Regions from separate parts of the Arthrobacter sp. TE12232 genome, predicted to be linked through region 3. Evidence: riboswitches for the same ligand, from Rfam matches in the RefSeq annotation. Region 3 holds a riboswitch; each other region holds the start of a gene.

Region 1 (3,264 bases), 200 kb from region 3:
CGAGGCCCGGGGGCAGGGCGTCGGAACGCTCAACGCCCGCTTGGCGGACGGCGAGGTCAGCAGCGCCGGATTCCTGGCCGGGGACGCCACCCGCAAGAGCCTCTCCCCCGACGACAACGCCGTCCTCCTCACCCTGGCCCCGAACGGTGTGCCGGTGGACCGGACGCTCTCGGCCGGCGCGTACCGGCTCATGGCCGTGCGTGCACCGTATGGCGACGTGATTGTCACCGGGCTCCCGCTGGCGGAAAAGCAGGACACCCTGGCCTCGCTGGTGTGGACCATGGTGGTCGTGTCCGCAGGCGGGCTGGTGCTGATCGGCCTCGCCGGCACGGCGGTCATCCGGCGGACCATGAAGCCGCTGGAGCAGCTTTCCGAGGTGGCCACCAAGGTCTCCCGCCTGCCGCTCGACGCCGGCGAGGTGGCGCTCGGGGTGCGTGTCCCGGCGTCGGCCGCCCACCCCGGCACCGAAGTGGGCAGCGTGGGCTACGCGCTGAACCAGATGCTGGACAACGTCTCCAACGCCCTTGAGGCGCGGCAGGAGAGCGAAATGAAGGTGCGGCAGTTCGTCGCCGATGCCTCGCACGAACTCCGCACTCCGCTCACGGCCATCCGCGGTTACACGGAGCTGATGCGGATGACCGAGCACTTCACGCCCGACGGCGAGAAATCCCTGGCCCGCGTCCAAAGCCAGTCCGAGCGGATGACCACCCTGGTGGAGGACCTGCTGCTGCTGGCGCGCCTGGACGAGGGGCAGCCGCTCAAGGTCGCCGACGTCGACCTCACCCAACTGGCCGTCGAGACCGTGAGCGATGAGAAGGTCATGGCCCCGGACCGGATCTGGCAGCTGGAACTGCCGGATGAGCCGGTGGTGGTGCGCGGCGATGCGGCCCAACTCCACCAGGTCCTCGCCAATCTCCTGTCCAATGCGCGCAAGCACACGGCACCGGGGACCAAGGTGGTCACGGGCGTCATGCGTTCGGCGGACGGCAGCGCCGTGGTCACTGTGACGGACAACGGCAGCGGCATCGCCCCCGAATTCGTCGGCCGAGTCTTCGCCCGCTTCGCGCGGGCTGACGCGTCGCGCACCAATCCGGCAGCCAGCTCCGCAGGCAGCCCTGCGGCAGCGACGGCGGGGGCCCGGTCCGGGTCCGCTGCCCGCGGCGCTTCCGGCTCTTCTACCGGTCCTCTTTCCGGCTCTGCTTCCGGCAGGTCCGGGGGTGCAACCGGCAGCAATGGCAGCGGATATGCCACCGCGGGCGCACCGACGTCCGAGGGCACCAGCGGGCTGGGCTTGTCCATTGTCCAGTCGATCGTGGAGGCCCACGGGGGGACCGTCGAGGTCACGTCCCGACCAGGCCGGACGGAGTTCGCTGCACGGCTCCCGGCCGTACCGCCGTCGGCGTAACCGGCACCGGGGCTACAGGGTCGGCTACCGGCACCCGCGCGGGGAATCCCGCGCAACGCGACACGCCGCCCCTGTGACCGCCGTTACCCAAATGTGACTTAAGCCCAGGAGTCCTGTACCGTTTTTCGAGTGCGGCCTCCATTTGTGCCGCATATCCGGATGGACGCCAAACTCTGCCGCTTCCCGGATTCCGCTGGACCAGGCAGAGGCGGGGGACCCAGAGTTCCCGGGCATTCTGCACACATGCGCCCTTGGGGTGAAGCCGACACGTGATATTCCGTGCGGCCGGATGACCTCATCCGAACCCGACAGCTAACTCCGCAGGCGTTGAGAGGCCATCATGACTGAATTCCAGGTACAAACGCGCCCTGACGGCGTTTCACATTCCCGCGCCGGCAAGTCGCGCCACCGTGCCGCACCGGCCCCGCAGGCGTCCGCCCTGTCGCGACTGGCCACCGGGCTCGGCATCACCGGACGCCGCGCCGCCGTCGTCACCGCCGCCTGCGCAGTACTCGTGGCAGGCGGCGCCGCCGCCAGCCAGGCCGCAGAGCCCGGCAGCTACGGGGCGACTGTTGCGAGCTCCCAAACGGCCACCACGGCCGATCCCCTGGCCAAGCTGAACTTTGAACGGGTCCAGGTCGCCGCGCCGGCAGCTGCAGCACCCAGCGGCGCGGTACCTCAGATCTCGGAGGTCAAGCCCGCCGAAGCACCGGCACCCGCCCCCGCTGCCGCTGCTGCCCCGGCCGCGCCGGCCCCGGCGGCAGCACCGGCGCCCGCTCCCGCAGCAGCCCCCGTTCCCGCAGCGGCTCCCGCGCCGGCGCCGGCGCCGGTCGCCATCGACGACCCCGCCGGGGCACAGGCCTACGCCGCGGCCCAGCTGGGCAGCTATGGCTGGGCACCCGGCCAGATGCAGTGCCTGCAGAAGCTCTGGACCAAGGAATCGGACTGGAAGACCACCGCCACGAACGCCAGCAGCGGCGCCTACGGCGTGGTCCAGTCCCTGCCCGCCTCGAAGATGGCGAGCGCCGGCGCGGACTACATGACCAACTACCGGACCCAGATCAACTGGGGCCTGAACTACGTCAAAACGCGGTACGGCTCCCCCTGCGGCGCCCTGAACTTCCACCTGTCCCACAACTGGTACTAACCCGGCACCAGCCAGCAGCGCCCATGAGGCCCCGGATCCATCGTGATCCGGGGCCTTCGCGTATTTCGGAGAACAAGGTTTTCTCAAGGTCGGGGCGGGAGGCTTGGGCACCGCTGCCTCCATTCACCAAGTACGCGGGGTGCCCGCTCCAGGGCACGGAATCAAATTCCAGGAGCACAACATGAAAAAATGGGCAATTCCGGCGGTCCTCGCGGCCGCACTCTTCGTCGGCGCCGGACCGGCCGGGGCGGTGCCGTCGGGACCTCCGCAGCCCGCCGATCCAGCCACGTTCACATTGGATAATTGTGGCTTTCCGGTCACGGCGCAGCTCACCGGCAAGTTCAAGAACATCGCGACGCCTGCCGGCACTGTCATCAGTACGTCGCCAGGACTGAAAATCACACTGACGGCCAACGGCAAGACCCTCAACTACGTGATCACCGGTACCAGCCGCTACACATTCCTCAGCGACAGCGTTGAGGTAGTCTCCACGGGAAGGAATCTACTGCTGCTCCCCTCGCCGGACGGCCTGTACCTGACCACCGGCAACGTCAACTACGCCCTCAACCTGGACAACTCGGAGCTGAGGAGGTTCAGCGGACCGGGCACTGCAGCGAACGTTTGTCCTCTGCTGGCTCCCTGACGGACCAACCGGGGGCAGTGCACCACCACCGCGTTGTGGGCACCGCCCCCGGTTATCTGTCCGGAGCTC
Region 2 (3,264 bases), 2.9 Mb from region 3:
TGATCGATACCTATGTCCACCACTTGCGCCGGAAGATCTCCAAGGCCGTCATCCGCACCGTGCACGGCGTCGGCTACCAGATCGGCGATGCCCATGAGTAACGGCGGGGGCGCCGGCGAAACCCCGGACCACTCCACCCTGCGCAAGGCCTCCCTCAAAGTCGCCTTGCGGATCAGCGCCGCCTGCGCGGTCATGGTCCTCGGACTCCTCGCCGCCACGGCGCTGTACCTCGTCAACCAGCTGGCCCATCCTGAAGTTCCGCGTTCGGCATCGGCCGGGGCGGCCTACGCCTACCTGGATTCCCGGGACGTGCTCGAAGCCATGCTCATCGCCGGGGTCGCGGGAATCGTGCTGGCAGGCATCGTCGGATGGCTCAGCGCGCGCAGCGCCATCCGCCCCCTCGGCGACGCCTTGGCCCGGCAGCGGCGCTTCGTCCAGGACGCCAGCCATGAACTGCGCACTCCCTTGACCATCCTGGACACCAGGATCCAGCTTGCCCAGCGCAACACCGAGCCCGGCTCCAAACAGGCCCAGGACCTGGCCCGGATCCGGGAGGACGCGGCGACGCTGACCGGGATCGTCAACGAACTGCTCCTCGCGGCCACCACCGACGCCCCTGACCGCTCGGCAGCGCCTGCCGACCTCGCCGACACCGCCTCCGGCGTCGCCGAAAGCCTTCGGCTGGTCGCGGAGCAACGGGACGTGCGCCTGGACTTCTTCGCCGTTGCCCGGCCGCTGGCCAGGATCGACGCCAACGCCTTGCGCCGCGCCGTCCTGGCCCTGGCGGACAACGCCCTCTCCCACACCCCGCCGGGCGGCCGTGTGACCATCACGACGGCGATCGAGCAGAACCGCGCGGTCATCACCGTGGCGGACACAGGGACCGGGATCACCGGAGTGGACCAGGCCCGGATCTTTGACCGCTTCGTGCGGACCGCCAGCACCGGCGGAACACAGGGACAACGGAGCTTTGGCATCGGCTTGGCCCTGGTCCGGGAGATCGCCGTGGCTGCCGGAGGCGCCGTCGAGGTTGCCTCCACCGGCGACGCCGGCACGGTCATGAAGATGACGCTTCCGCTCGCCGCGGGCAAAAATGACTGAGAGACCGGGGGAATCCGTGAGAATCCGGACAAGGGAAAGACCGGCGATCGCTTGCCCCCAAGGGAAAATCGATCGCCGGTCTTTCCGGATTGGGTGGCCCCGGGAGGGGCCGTCTGGCCCGTGCGGGGTTTAGGCGCGGACGAAGGTCACGCCGCCGGTCGCGGTGAGCCAGGACAGCGGGTGCACGATCGTCTGGTTGGCGCCGTTCATGCCGCCGCTGATCACCTGGCCGTTGCCGGCGTAGATGCCGACGTGGCCGGACTGGACCACCATGTCACCGGGCTGCGGGGCCGCCACAACGGTTCCGAGGCCGAGGAAGGCCCGGGGCCCGATGTCGCCGACGGGCTTACCGGCCGCGCCAAGGGCCTTTTCCACCATCGCGGTGCAGTCCTGGGTGATGCCCAGCTGGCTGTATGCGGCAGAAAGCATGATGGCGTTGCGGCCACCGGCGGGCGCCGCGGCCGGGGCGGCCGCCGGAGCTGCCTGCACCTGTACGGACGGCGCCGCGGCCGCCTTGGGTGCTGCTGCCGGCGCTGCTGCGGGAGCAGCGGCAACGGGCTTGGGCTGTTCGATGACCGGCGCGGCGACAGAGCTTACTGCGGGGCGGTCGAAGCTGATCTTGACGCTTGAATCGGCGCTGACGGGCGCGCTGAGAAGTCCCTTGACGTCCGCGGCGGAGGCCGGGGCGGAGTCCCGCTGCACGGGTGCCGGGGCTGCGTTGGCGGCCATTCCGCTGGTAAGAACCAGGCCGGATGCGGCGGCGAGGACGGCGGCATGGCGCGCAAAAGTATTGATTGAAGACATGGATGTAGCCTCTCCCAATGCCTGCGAGGTGAGCTGTCGGATTCGGATGGGAGTCACCCGGCCGCACTCCGGGGCCCGTCGTTGCGGGCACTGTGCGGCTTCACCCCAAGGCCTGCGTATCAGCAGGCCAAAAGTGGTTTCCCCGTCTCTGCCGGTCGTTGGTGCGAGTTACCCCCGGGCCGCGGCAGAGTTAGGCAATCGGCTGGGGAGCGCCCGTATCGGAGACAACAGGCACTTATCCACCGTAGCGCGAACCGCAGGCGAAAGTCACATTCAGGTAACGGCCGCCACAGTGCGGTCCGGCAGTTGCCCATAGGGCGGTGCAGCTTTTCGACCATAAGATGATGCCATCAGCACCACCTTGGAAGCGGAGGCCCGAAATGAACAGCCACTGTATCGCCATCTGCCAGTTGAGCAACCAGCCCCAGGAGGATTTCGACGTCAATACCGAACTGCTGATCCTCGACGGCCCGGACGTCCATGTGTCCACATGGGATGCGGAGCCACGGGACGGCGGCTTCGACGAACACGTCCTGAACGACCGGGTGGACGCCCTCGGGTTTATGGTTGTCAACGACTGGGCATTCCTGGACGGCAAGGCCTACGCGGTGGTGGAACGGCGGTCAGGAACGTAGGCGCGCTGCCCCCTCCACGGGACTAGTCTCATTCCATGACAAAGGATTCGGACAAGGGCCATGAGGGCGACCAGGTGTTGTGGCGCGGGGAGCCCGAGGAACACGACTATCCGGCCGCCGGTCGTTATCTCTCGCTGCTCACCGATGACGCACGGGCCGCCGTCATCGTGGAGTCGTTGCGCCTGGCGCCCGTAACCCACCACGTGGCCAAAGACATCCTGCGGGCCTCAGGCCTGCCGCTCCTGACCCGGGACAACCCCCATGTGGCCTCCGACCTGGCCAAGATTGCCGACGGCCGCCCGCTCTCCCCCGTCCTCCTGGTCCGCGGGGACCTCGACGCCGGAGTCGCGGCCCAGATTGCCGACGGCTATCACCGGGTCTGCGCCTCCTACCTCACGGACGAGAACACCGACATTCCGGTGAAGCTTGTTGCCCCGATTGGCCCGGGGCCGTCCCGCAGTCTCGAGCCATGACCTTCCTGACCCTGGCGCTGATCGCCGTCGTCGCCCTGGCTGGTCCCCTGCTCGCGCTGCCGGTGCACTGGCGGCTGCCGGTGGTACTGGGCGAACTGCTGGCCGGGATCGCGATCGGACGGACGGGCCTGGGCCTGGTGAACCCGGCAGATCCGACGTTCAGCTTCCTGGCCAACATCGGGTTTGCACTGATGATGTTCGTGGCCGGAACCCATGTTCCCGTGCGGGATCCCCAAATCCGCTCCGCCCTC
Region 3 (3,264 bases):
CCGTTGACGCCGGCCTGGGCGCCGCCGGCCTGGGTAGCTGCGGCGGTCTGGACCTGCACGACGGGCTTGGGAGCCTCGACGACGGGAGCCGGCGACGTGGTCACGGCGGGCTTCTCGTAGGAGATCGCGATGGTGGAAGCAGCCGAAATCGTGGCCGGAGCCGACGACTGGACTTCCAATGCGGAAGCGGAGGTGGATTCGCGCTGAACATTGGTCTCAGCAGCGTTGGCTGCGATTCCGCTGGTCAGAACCAGACCGGAAGCTGCGGCGATGACCGCGGCCTGACGGCCCATGCCGCCGGCGTTGTCGCCGACTGCCTTGGCAATAACAGCCAGCGAGTTGGTCTTGGTGACCTCGGCGCGGTGCCGTGCAACGGTTGCACGAGTAGTCATTAAGTTCTCTCTTTCGTGATCCTTGGACCGCGCGTTTTTGGGCGCGGACTGAGGACGCTCCGGCATCTTGGGGGTACGCCGGATCGCCCCGAAATGGGTTACTTAGCGAAGGGTGTACTGCGAAGACGCGCCAAAAGCGGAAACTGCATGCTGTCCGGACTCGGTAGAGAATGAGCCAGCGGAACGTGATCCCATCCGGGCGCCGGCAAGGGCGGCACGTGATGTGGAAGTCAGCGGGCTCAAAAGAGCCGCGCCAGTGCGCATACGCGCAGCATTGTGGCGTGAAGACACGAAAGTAGCCTCTCCCAATGCCTACGAGGTGAGCTGTCGGATTCGGATGGGAGTCACCCGGCCGCGCTGCTTCCTGGGAAGCGTTGCGACTTAACCCCTAGGCCTTCTTTCGAAGGCCAAAATTGGTTCCCCCGCCCCTGCCAGACGATGTAATGCGAACGGACCTTGAGCGGTGGCAGAGCTAGGCAATCCACTCAAGAGCGCCAACTTCGGAAAAGTTGGCGTGCTTCAAACCCTACAGGACTCCGGACTCAATGTCACATTCAGATCACGGCGTGTCACGGGAATTTGAGAGCTCTCCATCGTCTTTATTAGAGCCAGCCGAGGGGGTCAACAACGTCGCCGTTGACCATCACTTCAAAGTGGAGGTGGCAGCCCGTGGAGGCGCCGGTGGTCCCGCTCAGCGCGACGATATCGCCGCGGGAGACCTTCTGGCCGACCTTCACCGAGGACGAGGACAGGTGGTTGTACGTGGTCTCCAGACCGTTGCCGTGGTCAATGACCACACGGTTGCCGCCGCCGTAGGGGTGCCATCCGTTGAAGGTCACGGTGCCGCTGGCGGCGGCGTGGACCGGCGTGCCGCACTGGGCGGCGAAATCCTGGCCGCGGTGAAACTCCCCCGGGCCGCCCGTGATGGGGCTGACACGGTAGCCGAAGGGCGATGCCGTGATCAGCTGGTCCAGCGGCGGACCCAGCGTGCCGGCTGAAGCCGCGCGGGTAATGCTGCCGACGGACTGGGCGCTCAGCAGTTGCTTGAGCTTCCCGTCCGGGTCGCCTTTGGTGGCGATGGCCGTCCGGCTGAAATCAAGCTTTGCGGCGGCGGCAGCCGTGACGTCCGGCTGTACTGCGGCCGAGACTGCGGATCCGTCGGTGTTCGAGGCCATGACGGGACTCGTGACGGGGACCGTCACCGTGAGGACCAGACCGGTGGCGGCCAGCGCGATTCCGGCCTTCTGCCCCACGCCGCTGGCGGCGGCAAAGTCCGTTACCTGACGGAACGGGCTGCGGCGGCTGCGGCGCTCGTCGCGGTGTGCGTCACGCGGGCGTTCGGCCGTATGCGCGACGACCGGGCGCGGCTCCGGAGCGGGACCGGTCGCGCGGCGACGGCCCCTGGCGGTCTGGGTGGTCAAGAACGGTTCCTCTCTGAGAGCCTGCGAAGTTAGCTGTCGGATTCGGGTCAGAGAGATCAAAGACCCGGTCCGCCGTTGCAAGCACCCGGTCACCGAGGCGTCCTTAGGGGATCGTTCGATGGAAGCTGCTTGCCGCTGACGGACTTCACCCCAAGGCTGCCGAAGAAGCAGCCGATAGTGGTTCCCCCGCCCCTGCCAGGAGGTGGTTCTGCGACTGATCCGCTGGCAGGGCTCGGCTTCGGATCAGGTAACGCTTTGGTATCGGTACAGGGCACTAACTATAGGTGATTAAGCCGCTCGGTGATAAATCCGTGATCGCGTTTGTGCAGAACTCATGGGTCGTCCCATGACGGTGACGTTTTGGCTGGTCAGGCGACTGTTACAAAGACATGCGCGGCAACCTCTGGCGGCAGCTCCAAGGCGCCCTCGATATCCGGGACCCGGACCGAGATGTACTCCCCCACCCGCTCCAGCGAGACGAGCGCACCGGGGCGGATTCCGCCCTCATCGAGCTGGGCCAGAAGCTCCGGTTCCACCTGGATGGGCTCCGCGAGCCGGTTGACCGTGATCCGCGAATCCGCACCGTAGCCGGCCATGGCCTCCAGCAGGTTCACGACCCCGTCCGCGTGGGCCCCCGAGGGTGCGCCGCCAAGTTCCGCGAGCCCCGGAATCGGGTTCCCGTAGGGCGAAACGGTCGGGTGGTCGAGCATCTCGAAGATCCTGCGCTCGACGCGCTCACTCATGACGTGCTCCCAGCGGCACGCTTCCTCGTGGACGTAGGCCCAGTCGAGCCCGATCACGTCGGCGAGCAGGCGTTCCGCGAGGCGGTGCTTGCGCATGACGCCGACGGCGCGTTTCCGTCCAGTTTCGGTCAGTTCAAGGTGCCGGTCGCCGGAAACAATCACCAGGCCGTCACGCTCCATGCGGCCGATGGTCTGGGAAACAGTGGGGCCGGAGTGGCGGAGTCGTTCGGCGATGCGGGCGCGGAGGGCGACGATGTTTTCTTCTTCAAGTTCCAGAATGGTCCGGAGATACATCTCCGTGGTATCGATCAGATCCGTCATTCAGCTCAGCTCCTCGAGCGCAGTCCTTGCGTCATTCCCACCGTACCGCGTGCGGGCTGCGTGTAAGGATGCGCCCTGGCGAGATCCGCCGTACGTTCGCAGAACAGCCTAGCCTATTTTGAATTACTCCGGATAATTCTTGATCCGGACTGCGGATGCTCCCCCGGCGCCCGCCGGACGGCCCCTCGGGGCCGTCTCAATGACCGGACTATGACAGAGGCTTTTCCGTATCGCCGGGGGCTGTCAGGCAGAATAAAACAGGCAGAATGACAAGGGGTGTCCGTTGTAGCCATCCGGCCAGGCCACCTCCCAGCCACGCTACGAACCAGCCGAAAATTGGAGCCACTGTGAGCGACACCAGCATCACGATCCCCGCCAACCTCCTGC

The links. A riboswitch is a leader RNA that binds a small molecule or an ion and turns the genes downstream of it on or off. The one in region 3 is predicted to bind cyclic di-AMP.
Region 1: it holds a riboswitch for cyclic di-AMP, as region 3 does, so the genes downstream of both, ACVWZ7_RS08000 (aggregation-promoting factor C-terminal-like domain-containing protein) here and ACVWZ7_RS07130 (M23 family metallopeptidase) in region 3, are expected to answer to the same signal.
Region 2: it holds a riboswitch for cyclic di-AMP, as region 3 does, so the genes downstream of both, ACVWZ7_RS20035 (hypothetical protein) here and ACVWZ7_RS07130 (M23 family metallopeptidase) in region 3, are expected to answer to the same signal.

The regions. Positions count from the first base shown of each region.
Region 1 covers NZ_JBSSFK010000001.1:1,825,490-1,828,753, forward strand. The annotation lists gene ACVWZ7_RS07995 (HAMP domain-containing sensor histidine kinase) at 1-1,405, shown strand, start outside; cyclic di-AMP (ydaO/yuaA leader) riboswitch at 1,587-1,746, shown strand; gene ACVWZ7_RS08000 (aggregation-promoting factor C-terminal-like domain-containing protein) at 1,746-2,552, shown strand; gene ACVWZ7_RS08005 (hypothetical protein) at 2,734-3,195, shown strand.
Region 2 covers NZ_JBSSFK010000001.1:4,481,710-4,484,973, reverse strand. The annotation lists gene ACVWZ7_RS20045 (response regulator transcription factor) at 1-101, shown strand, start outside; gene ACVWZ7_RS20040 (sensor histidine kinase) at 94-1,101, shown strand; gene ACVWZ7_RS20035 (hypothetical protein) at 1,231-1,905, opposite strand; cyclic di-AMP (ydaO/yuaA leader) riboswitch at 1,910-2,108, opposite strand; gene ACVWZ7_RS20030 (hypothetical protein) at 2,286-2,540, shown strand; gene ACVWZ7_RS20025 (hypothetical protein) at 2,576-3,013, shown strand; gene ACVWZ7_RS20020 (cation:proton antiporter) at 3,010-3,264, shown strand, end outside.
Region 3 covers NZ_JBSSFK010000001.1:1,628,727-1,631,990, forward strand. The annotation lists gene ACVWZ7_RS07125 (NlpC/P60 family protein) at 1-392, opposite strand, end outside; cyclic di-AMP (ydaO/yuaA leader) riboswitch at 688-857, opposite strand; gene ACVWZ7_RS07130 (M23 family metallopeptidase) at 995-1,813, opposite strand; cyclic di-AMP (ydaO/yuaA leader) riboswitch at 1,818-2,031, opposite strand; gene ACVWZ7_RS07135 (metal-dependent transcriptional regulator) at 2,182-2,877, opposite strand; gene serC (phosphoserine transaminase) at 3,225-3,264, shown strand, end outside.